Regions from separate parts of the Gottfriedia sp. NPDC057991 genome, predicted to be linked through region 3. Evidence: riboswitches for the same ligand, from Rfam matches in the RefSeq annotation. Region 3 holds a riboswitch; each other region holds the start of a gene.
The links. A riboswitch is a leader RNA that binds a small molecule or an ion and turns the genes downstream of it on or off. The one in region 3 is predicted to bind thiamine pyrophosphate.
Positions count from the first base shown of each region.

Region 1: linked by a shared signal. The riboswitch ahead of thiD (bifunctional hydroxymethylpyrimidine kinase/phosphomethylpyrimidine kinase) and the one ahead of ACFVR2_RS18280 (thiamine phosphate synthase) in region 3 are both predicted to bind thiamine pyrophosphate.
Region 2: linked by a shared signal. The riboswitch ahead of ACFVR2_RS00300 (ABC transporter substrate-binding protein) and the one ahead of ACFVR2_RS18280 (thiamine phosphate synthase) in region 3 are both predicted to bind thiamine pyrophosphate.

Region 1 covers NZ_JBHVQN010000003.1:276,852-280,136, reverse strand. The annotation lists gene feoB (ferrous iron transport protein B) at 1-873, shown strand, start outside; gene ACFVR2_RS12840 (FeoB-associated Cys-rich membrane protein) at 892-1,044, shown strand; TPP riboswitch at 1,151-1,261, shown strand; gene thiD (bifunctional hydroxymethylpyrimidine kinase/phosphomethylpyrimidine kinase) at 1,397-2,203, shown strand; gene cytX (putative hydroxymethylpyrimidine transporter CytX) at 2,196-3,285, shown strand, end outside.
Region 2 covers NZ_JBHVQN010000001.1:60,948-64,232, reverse strand. The annotation lists gene ACFVR2_RS00310 (ABC transporter permease) at 1-151, opposite strand, end outside; gene ACFVR2_RS00305 (thiamine-binding protein) at 151-441, opposite strand; gene ACFVR2_RS00300 (ABC transporter substrate-binding protein) at 454-1,446, opposite strand; TPP riboswitch at 1,534-1,643, opposite strand; gene racE (glutamate racemase) at 1,875-2,666, shown strand; gene ACFVR2_RS00290 (RrF2 family transcriptional regulator) at 2,766-3,209, opposite strand.
Region 3 covers NZ_JBHVQN010000005.1:370,381-373,665, forward strand. The annotation lists gene thiC (phosphomethylpyrimidine synthase ThiC) at 1-888, opposite strand, end outside; TPP riboswitch at 1,025-1,139, opposite strand; TPP riboswitch at 1,376-1,485, shown strand; gene ACFVR2_RS18280 (thiamine phosphate synthase) at 1,573-2,187, shown strand; gene thiO (glycine oxidase ThiO) at 2,171-3,262, shown strand.

The DNA of each region.
Region 1 (3,285 bases), on a different contig from region 3:
TTAGTAATGGATCGTTCAATGGAAATGGTTGGTTTAACCGGGAAAGCATTTATTCCAATGATTATAGGATTTGGTTGTAATGTACCTGGAGTTATGGCAGCTAGAACAATTGAACAGCCTAGAGAGAGACTACTCACAATTTTGTTAACACCATTAATGTCTTGTTCGGCACGTTTACCAGTGTATGCACTATTCGTTGGAGCCTTTTTTGCGAAAAACCAAGCAATAGTTGTATTTTCACTTTATATACTCGGAATAGTAGTTGCACTAATATTAGCTAAGGTTTTTTCATCTACTATATTAAAGGGTGAGTTTTCATTATTTGTCGTAGAACTCCCACCGTACCGTATGCCACAAGGTAAAGCTTTGTTTAGAAGTACATGGGATAAAGGTAAAGGATTTATTCGAAAAGCAGGTACGTTTATTTTTGGTGGTTCTGTCGTAATATGGTTATTATCTTACATGGGACCAAGTGGTTTAGGTGTTTCGATGGATGATAGCTTTTTAGCAATGATTGGGGGCATACTTACACCAATACTTGCACCGTTAGGATTCGGAACATGGCAAGCAGGTGCTTCTTTACTAACAGGATTTTTGGCTAAAGAGGTTGTCGTATCTGCCATGAATATCATCTATCACGTGCCGAATGCGAATTCTTTACAAGGGATATTGTCAACACAATTCTCTGCACTTTCTGCATTTAGCTTTATGGTTTTTGTCTTATTGTATGTACCATGTCTTGCAACTGTTGCGACAATTCGTAAGGAAACAGGTTCAGTGAAATGGACGTATTTCTCAGTTGGATATGCATTAGTTATTGCATATGTATTAGCGCTAATGATCTATCAAGTTGGGAGTCTATTAGGCTACTAAAGAAAGGAGTATTTACTTATGATTGTCAATATTATAATAGGAGCTCTTATTTTTGGATACGCAGGGTGGACACTTTTACGATATATAAAGAAAACTAAAAAAGGTAAATGTGGTTCCTGCTCAATCGCAAAAACTTGTAGTTCAAATTGTGATACAAATTATTCAAAATAGAAATATAGCGTTAACTAGAAAAGATTTAATTTAAAGTAATCTGTCTAAATACTTGAATTAAGTAGAAGGATTAATTAAGATGATAAAGTAATCAACTTAAATAATTGAATAGTACTAGGGGTGCCGTAAATGGTCGGCTGAGATTAAGACACAATAGTCTTTGACCCTTTAACCTGATCTGGATAATGCCAGCGTAGGAAAGTGAACGGTAGAATACATTTTTTGTATTCATAACATTGATTTGTTCGAGCACAGGTCCTTATGGGATTTGTGCTTTTTTGTATTTAAAATCAAGTTTCATCTTCTATCTGTAAGATCAAAGAGTTCTATTCATGAAATAGGGGGAAGAAAATTGAAAAAAGTATTAACGATAGCAGGCTCTGATTCAAGTGGTGGTGCAGGTATTCAAGCGGATTTAAAGACGTTTTCGGCTCATCGTGTTTTTGGAATGAGTGTAATTACAGCAGTAACAGCTCAAAATACGCAAGGAGTGTTTGCAGTACAAGACATGACACCAGAGATTATTGCTAGTCAGTTAGATGCAATTTTTACTGATATTGAAGTAGATGCTGTAAAAATTGGAATGGTATCCAAAATAGAGACGATTAAAGTAATTGCTGAGAAACTAAAGCAATATAAACCAAAGCAAATCGTAGTTGATCCAGTTATGGTTTCAAAAAGCGGATTTGATTTATTAAGTCCGGATGCAAAGGAAGCTTTAATACAAGAATTGATTCCGCTAGCAACTGTAATTACGCCAAATCTTCCTGAAGCAGAAGTTATTACCGGAAGAAAAATTACAACGATTGACGAGATGAAAGAAGCTGCTATTCAAATTCACTCATTAGGTGCTAAGAACGTCCTTGTAAAGGGTGGTCATCTAGAAGGTGAAGCGACCGATATTTGTTTTAATGGTGAGGAGTTTACAAGCTTTAACAGCGTTAGAATTAATACAATTAATACCCACGGTACAGGTTGTACTTTATCTTCAGCGATTACATCTAATTTAGCAAATGAACTTGAATTAAATGAGGCAATTAGAGAGGCGAAAACCTATATAACATTAGCAATTCAACATTCCTTTTCAATCGGAAAAGGGGTAGGTCCTGTCCATCATTTCTACTCATTGTATGAAAAGGCAGGCGTTCAACATGTCTAATCAAAATGCAAAAATGACAAAGTGGAACTTTACAACACTTTGGTTTGGTGCGGCAGTTTCCGTAGCGGAAATTATGACTGGTGCACTGGTAGCACCACTAGGTTTTAAGAAAGGTTTGACGGCCATTTTAGTAGGGCATTTACTTGGAACACTATTACTTATTTTAGGTGGAGTCATTGGTTCTCAACAAAGATTGTCAGCAATGGAATCTACAAAAATTTCATTTGGTAGCTATGGTAGCTATTTGTTTTCGATTTTAAATGTTCTACAGTTACTAGGCTGGACGGCAATTATGATTTTAACAGGAGCTCGCTCAATCAATTTAGTTACAATAAAAGATTATAAATTTGATCACTTATGGGTTTGGTGTTTAGTAATTGGAATATTAATCGCAATCTGGTTGTACTTTGGACAAAATGCTTCAAAAAAACTTAATAGTTTAGCCGTTTGTTTATTATTTGTTCTAACAATTGTACTGTGTTTTGTTATTTTTAAAAGCGATAAAATCTTAACTCAACCAAGCACTACCGGATTATCTTTTGGAGAAGCAGTTGAATTATCAGTCATTATGCCACTATCGTGGATTCCATTAATTAGTGATTATACTCGATTTGCAAAGACAACAAAGGATGGAGCAATTGGTAGTTTTATAGGTTATATGTTTGGTAGCTCTTGGATGTATATTATTGGGCTAGGCGCAGCACTTGCTTTTAATGAAGTAGACCCGGTTGCTGTTTTAATGAGTGCAAATCTAGGATTGTTTGCAGTAGGTATCGTCGTCCTAGCTACTGTTACAACAACATTCATGGATGCATATTCTGCCGGAATATCAGTTACAACCATTTTTCCAAAACTAAATGGAAAACATATAGCCCTTATCGTTACAGCTATAGGAACATTATTAGCCGTTATTTTCCCAATTGAAAAGTATGAAGGATTTTTATATACAATTGGTTCATTTTTTGCACCGCTATATGCAATTTTATTAACGGATTATTTTATTCTAAAAAGAACAAGTATAAATAAATCGTTGAAAATTGATTGGATCGCGTTTATTACATGGGTTTTAGGAGTTTTTATTT
Region 2 (3,285 bases), on a different contig from region 3:
CAGATGATTTCATTCCTTCTTTAAAGATTGAGATCGGCCCTGGCAATAACCAAGATTCGATTTTCCAAATTTTAATACTTAGCTGCCAACAGATTAAAAAAAGCAGGATGACAACGATTGGTTGCCATCCTTTTATATTTTTAGATTTCATTAACGGTACTTCTCCGTTAACACATCCATCGTAATACCTTGTGGTTGGTAAAGTATTTTCATTTGAGTGATCACATTATGGCAACCTATTTCAATCATTCTTTCATTCATTTTTTGAACAACCTCTAACAATTGTTTCAAGTCACCTTCCATAGTTGTTTCCAATGGTTGAACTTGATATTTTACACCTGATTCATCAATAATTTTAATAGCTTCATCAACTGCTGGAATAACATCCTCAATATTATTTGTTTTCGGTATAATTTGGACACTCATTAAAGTAGTTTGCATATTAACTCCTCCTTATTTCGCTGGTAAGAAATCATTCGTAAATGCTTCTTTTGGCTTAAAGTTTCCTTCTAATAATTTATTTTCAGCTAAGAAATCTGCATAGTTTTTCCAAACTGATAATTTTTGCTCTCCCCAACGGTCTGCATCATCTTTATATTTAGATGCTAACCATTCTTGGCTTTTTTCCACTAATTTTTTATCTAAATCCGGATTATCCTTTATTAAAATTGATGCAGCTTCTTTTGGGTTATCAATCGCAAAATTATATCCTTTTGATGCTGCAGCAACAAATGCTTTTACTATTTTAGGGTTTTTACTAATCATTTTTTCGTTCGTAGCTAAAACTGGAGTATAGTAATCTAGCTTTTTACTATAATCAGTTAAATAAATCATGTTTAATTTTTCTCCACGAAGCTCTGCTTCAATCCCTGTCCATCCTTGATAAATCCACGCAAAATCGATATCTCTTTTTACTGCTGTAAAGAAATCAGCATCACCCATATTAACGATATTTACCTTATTAACATTCGCATTTTCTTCTGACATAAGCGATTTTAAAATAGCCTTTTCAACCGGTGAACCCCATCCACCATATGTTTTTCCAACGAAATCTTTTGGAGACTTAATTTCTTTTTTCACTGGTGATGCGAACCCAGAAGTATTATGTTGAATAATTGCTGCAATTGAAACAATCGGTACATTTTGAACTCTTGCTTGTGTAATTGACTCTTGATAAGAAACCCCAAAATCTGCTTTACCTGATGCCACCAATTGGTCTGCCCCTGTTTCTCCCGGACTGATTATATCTACATCAAGTCCTTGTTCCTTAAAGTAACCTTTTTCCTTAGCAACAAATAGCCCAGTATGATTTGTATTTGGCGTCCAGTCTAGTACGACTGTCACCTTTTTTAATTTCTTTGTCTTTTTAGTAGTGGCAGTTTTGTTTTGACCACATCCAGTTAACATTAAACAAATAGCCACTAAAAATACTACTAGTTTTTTCATTATCTATATCTCCTTTTTGTTTCTTGTTTATACAAAAAAAAACGCCCGGATACTAACCCGGACGTAAATGCGCTGTAAAAAACATATCTAAAAAGAGATACTGTTCCCTACGCTGGCATCACCCAGATCAGGTTCTAAGAGTCAACATCTTAAGGACGCTATCTCGGCCAGCAACACTGGCTCCTCCACATTTTTCTCATATATAAACTTTTCCTCATAAATATAACAGATAATGGTTGATTTTACGAATTATTTTTAACTTGCGTTTAATTGTTTTAATACTCAGTTAATAAGCGAAATAAAACTATGAAATTATAACATTTTTAAAAAGAGAATGATAAACAAAAATATCATTTCTTATAGTAAAATCTTAGATGGATAAAGAATATACTACATCAACAAATTATTAAGTAAAATGAGGGGATTTTTTGAATAAACCAATCGGAGTCATTGACTCAGGTGTTGGGGGCTTAACAGTTGCCAAACAAATTATAAGACAATTACCTAAAGAGGACATTTTATACTTAGGCGATACAGCAAGATGTCCATACGGATCACGACCATATACGGAAATTAGAAAATTCACTTGGGAAATGACTAATTTTCTATTGGAAAAAGATATAAAAATGTTAGTCATCGCCTGTAATACAGCAACTTCAATAGTCTTAAATGAAATGCGAGAAAAACTCCAAATCCCAGTCATTGGTGTTGTTCGCCCAGGTGCCAGAGCAGCAATCAAATTAACACAAAATGACCACATCGGTGTCATAGGAACGAATGCTACTATTAATAGTAAAGCATATCATTCTGCACTAAAGCGGATTAATGACAAAGTTTTAATTGAAGGTTTGGCATGTCCAGAGTTTGCTGGAATTGTTGAAAATGGGGACTACAATAAACCTGAAATATTTGAGATTGTTAAACACACTCTTGCACCGCTTATTGATTCAAATATTGATACCCTAATACTTGGTTGTACTCATTACCCATTACTCGGTCCAATCATTCAAAAAGTGATGGGACCATCAATCCAACTTATCAGCTCTGGCGATGAAACAGCTTTAGAAGTAAGTGCAATACTGGATCAACAAAATATATTATCGAACTCTGAAATCATTTCACACGAATTTTTTACAACTGGGGATCCAACCATTTTTAGTAAAATAGCTTCATCTTTATTCCAAGAACCGATGGAAAATGTAAAGTATATAAAACTATAAAAATTTATAGACTTCAATAAATGAAGAAAACCAACAAAGTAATCCTTTGTTGGTTTTTGTGTTTTTTTAAATTGCAAACGCTCTTCAATTTAATAAAGTTTATTCTTTTTTACTACTTGAAAAATAATCTTTAAGCATCGCATTGTTCTTTACAACATCTTCTAATGTATATTGATCTAATACTTGTAAAAATTGTTCTAATGCGTTATTAAATATATGTTTTAAAGAACAAACGGGCGTAATAACACAAGTACCACCGTGCTCAAAACATTCTACAATATTAAAGTCTTCTTCAGTTTTACGGATTATTTCTCCGATATTTATTTCTGTTGGCAATTTAGCTAAACGGATTCCACCGTTTCTACCACGTATCGTTTCGATATAGCCCATCTTTCCTAAATTATAAATTATTTTCATTAAATGGTTTTTAGAAATATCATAAGCTTCAGCGATGTCCTTAATTTTAACTAATTTTTCACGAGGCTCTGAGCTTAGAAATATTAATACACGAAGAGAGTAATCCGAATAAGTTGTTAAACGCATAACTTGTCCTCACTATTTTATTTAAAATTAATCATAGCATAATTGTGAACATTTTTTAAACTTTTATGTATTTTTT
Region 3 (3,285 bases):
TACACCCGCGTGAATCGTAAAATAGTCTACACCTTGTTCAGCTTGCTCGATTAGAGTATCTCTAAATACTTCCCAGCTTAAATCTTCAGCGATTCCATTAACCTTTTCAAGCGCCTGATAAATCGGAACTGTCCCTACTGGTACTGGAGAGTTTCGGATAATCCATTCACGTGTTGTATGAATATTCTTACCAGTAGAAAGATCCATCATCGTATCCGCTCCCCAACGAGTAGCCCATGTCATTTTTTCTACTTCTTCTTCGATTGAAGACGTGACAGCTGAATTACCTATATTGGCATTAATTTTCACATGAAAATTACGACCGATAATCATTGGCTCACTTTCAGGGTGATTAATATTCGATGGAATGACAGCTCTTCCTATTGCAACCTCATCACGAACAAATTCAGCTGAAACATTCTCTCGAATCGCAATAAATTCCATTTCAGGTGTAATAATCCCTTTACGAGCATAATGCATTTGCGTAATATTTCCATGATCCTTTGCACGTAACGGTTTTCTTTTTAACCCTTTAAATACTTCAACATTATGTTGATCTGGCTCTTTTCTATATCCATTATCTTCAGGCTTTACTTCGCGCCCTTCATACTCTTCAACATCATTTCGTTCAATCACCCAGTTTTGTCTAATCGCCTTAAGTCCCTTTCGAATATCAACTGAGCTAGCTGAATCTGTGTAAGGTCCGCTAGTGTCGTATACTCTAACTGGAGCATTTTCTTCTTCTCCAAAAGTGCCAGTTGTTGGACTTAATTGAATCTCACGCATTGGCACCTTAATGTCAGGTCTAGATCCTTCAACATATACCTTCTTACTCCCTGAAAAACTAGACATGATGGAAAAATTCATTTCATTTACAGAATTGTTCATTTGATTTCATTCCCCTTTTTAATTGGTTTAAAAAGGACGAAATCCAATTCATTTAAAGCATGAAAAAAGCCGGAATCTTATTTTTAAGACCCGGCTAAGTGTTAGCAAAACTACATTAACAATTATGAAATCATTAATGAGAAATTTCTAACTTCCCCACGCTGGTATGAACCAGATCAGGTCCTGAGGGTTAAGAAACTTAATTGCGTTTCTCTCTCAGCCCAACTAATTGGACACCCCTAGTCAATCTATTAAATTGTTCAAACTAAATATAAACCCACAAATTTAAAATGTAAATGTTTTTATTTCCCTAAATTTTTACAGAAATTCCAAATAAAAAAATTTTTTTGTTTTTTTATACTCCCAAAAATACTTGATTTCACTATACTTCAAGCCCAATTTCTGGTAATAAAATTAGACTAGTAAAAATAAATTTAGTATTGAATATTATTTTTTATATGCTATGCTAAGATTAATTTTCATACATATTCATCACTAGGGGATCCCTTGATAAGGGCTGAGAATAAAGTAGTTACTTTTAAACCCTCAAAACCTGAACAGGCTAGTACCTGCGTAGGAAAGTGGCGCACTTTAAACTTTTTTCGCGTGCATTGTAACCACTTTCTTTTTTTAGGAAAGTGGTTTTTTTGTTGAAAAAATTTTGATAATGAAAGAGGCTGGGACATGGAACTTATTGCAATTACAGATGATCAGCACTCAGTCGAAGTACTTGCTACAAAAATAATTCAAATAATCGATGCAGTCGACTATGTACATATTCGCGAAAAGTCGAAAAAGGCAATCGAGCTAATATCACTCTTAAATCTACTAAAAATAAACAAAGTAGATATGAAAAAAATTGTTTTAAATGATCGTTTAGATATCGCTATTTTCTCTAACCTATCAAATATTCACTTGCCAGGACATGGTCTTCCACTTGTTGATGTAAAAGAATATTTTCCTAATTTACGAGTAGGAAAATCAGTTCATACACTTACTGAAGCAATACAGGCAGAAAATGATAAAGCTGACTATATTATGTACGGTCATTGTTTTGAAACAGAGTGTAAAAATGGATTAACACCTAATGGGATTGAACTAATTCCAGAGATGAAAAAAACGTTAACTATACCAATCTATGCAGTCGGCGGATTATTACCTGAACATATTCAAGTTCTAAAAGAGAACGACATTGATGGTATTGCTGTAATGTCTGGCATATTTTCTGCCCGAAATCCTCTAGAAGCTGCGCTGCAATATTTTGAAAGGTGCAAATTCGCTTATGAACAAGAAATATGATGTTGTAGTAATTGGTGGTGGAATAATAGGTTGTTCCATTGCTTATTATCTAGCGAAAGAAAATATTCATGTCGCAGTTCTTGAAGGACAGCAAGTTGGACAGAAAACAACTAAGGCAGCTGCTGGAATGCTTGGTGCCCATTCCGAGTGGGATCAGTCCGAGTCATTTTTTACTTTTGCTAGAAACAGTCAATTAACTTATTTTCAACTTCAAGAAGAATTAAAAGAATTATGTGGAATTGATATTGAACTAAAAACAGGTGGCATATTCAAACTAGCTTATACAGAATTAGAAAAAAAACAATTAACTCCATTACTCACTCAAACTTCGGCACTTTGGTATAACCAGGAGGAGTTAAAAAAACAGATACCTGGCGTCCATCCAAACATAATTGGAGCAGCTTATATTGAAGACGACGTGAATGTATTACCTGTTTCTGCCTGTAACGCGTTTTGCAAGAGTGCTCAAATTTTAGGTGCATCTATATTTGAATATACTCATGTATTTCAGATTCAAAAAAATGATTCACATTATTTAATTAAAACAACAAATGGCAATTTTGAAGCAAAATCTATTGTAGTTGCAAGTGGCGTTTGGAGTAATTCATTGTTTGGGCAGCTTGGATTACATCACGAAATTATTCCCGTTAAAGGTGAATGTATCTCGGTCAGAAGTGAAAAGGTTGTATTAAAACATACTCTTTTCCATGAACAAAATTATATTGTTCCAAGGAATGACGGTCGCCTTGTCATCGGTGCTACGATGATCGATAACGAATGGAATGAGAACCCTAACTTAAGAGGGATTGAGTCATTAATACAAATTGCTAAAAAAATGCTTCCCGAAATTGAAGACATGAAAATTGATTCATTTTGGGCAGGATTACGACCGCGAACGCTCGATTATAATCCCTTTATTGGAATTCATCCCGAAGATGATCATATCTTATTTGCGACCGGCCATTTTCGAAATGGTATTTTGCTTGCACCAGCAACTGGAAAATTAATTCGAGATTTAATCCTTAAACGAAAAGTCGATCGTAACTGGATCGAAGCATTTAAAATCAATCGTTAATTTTTATGTTTTGGAGGTGTAAA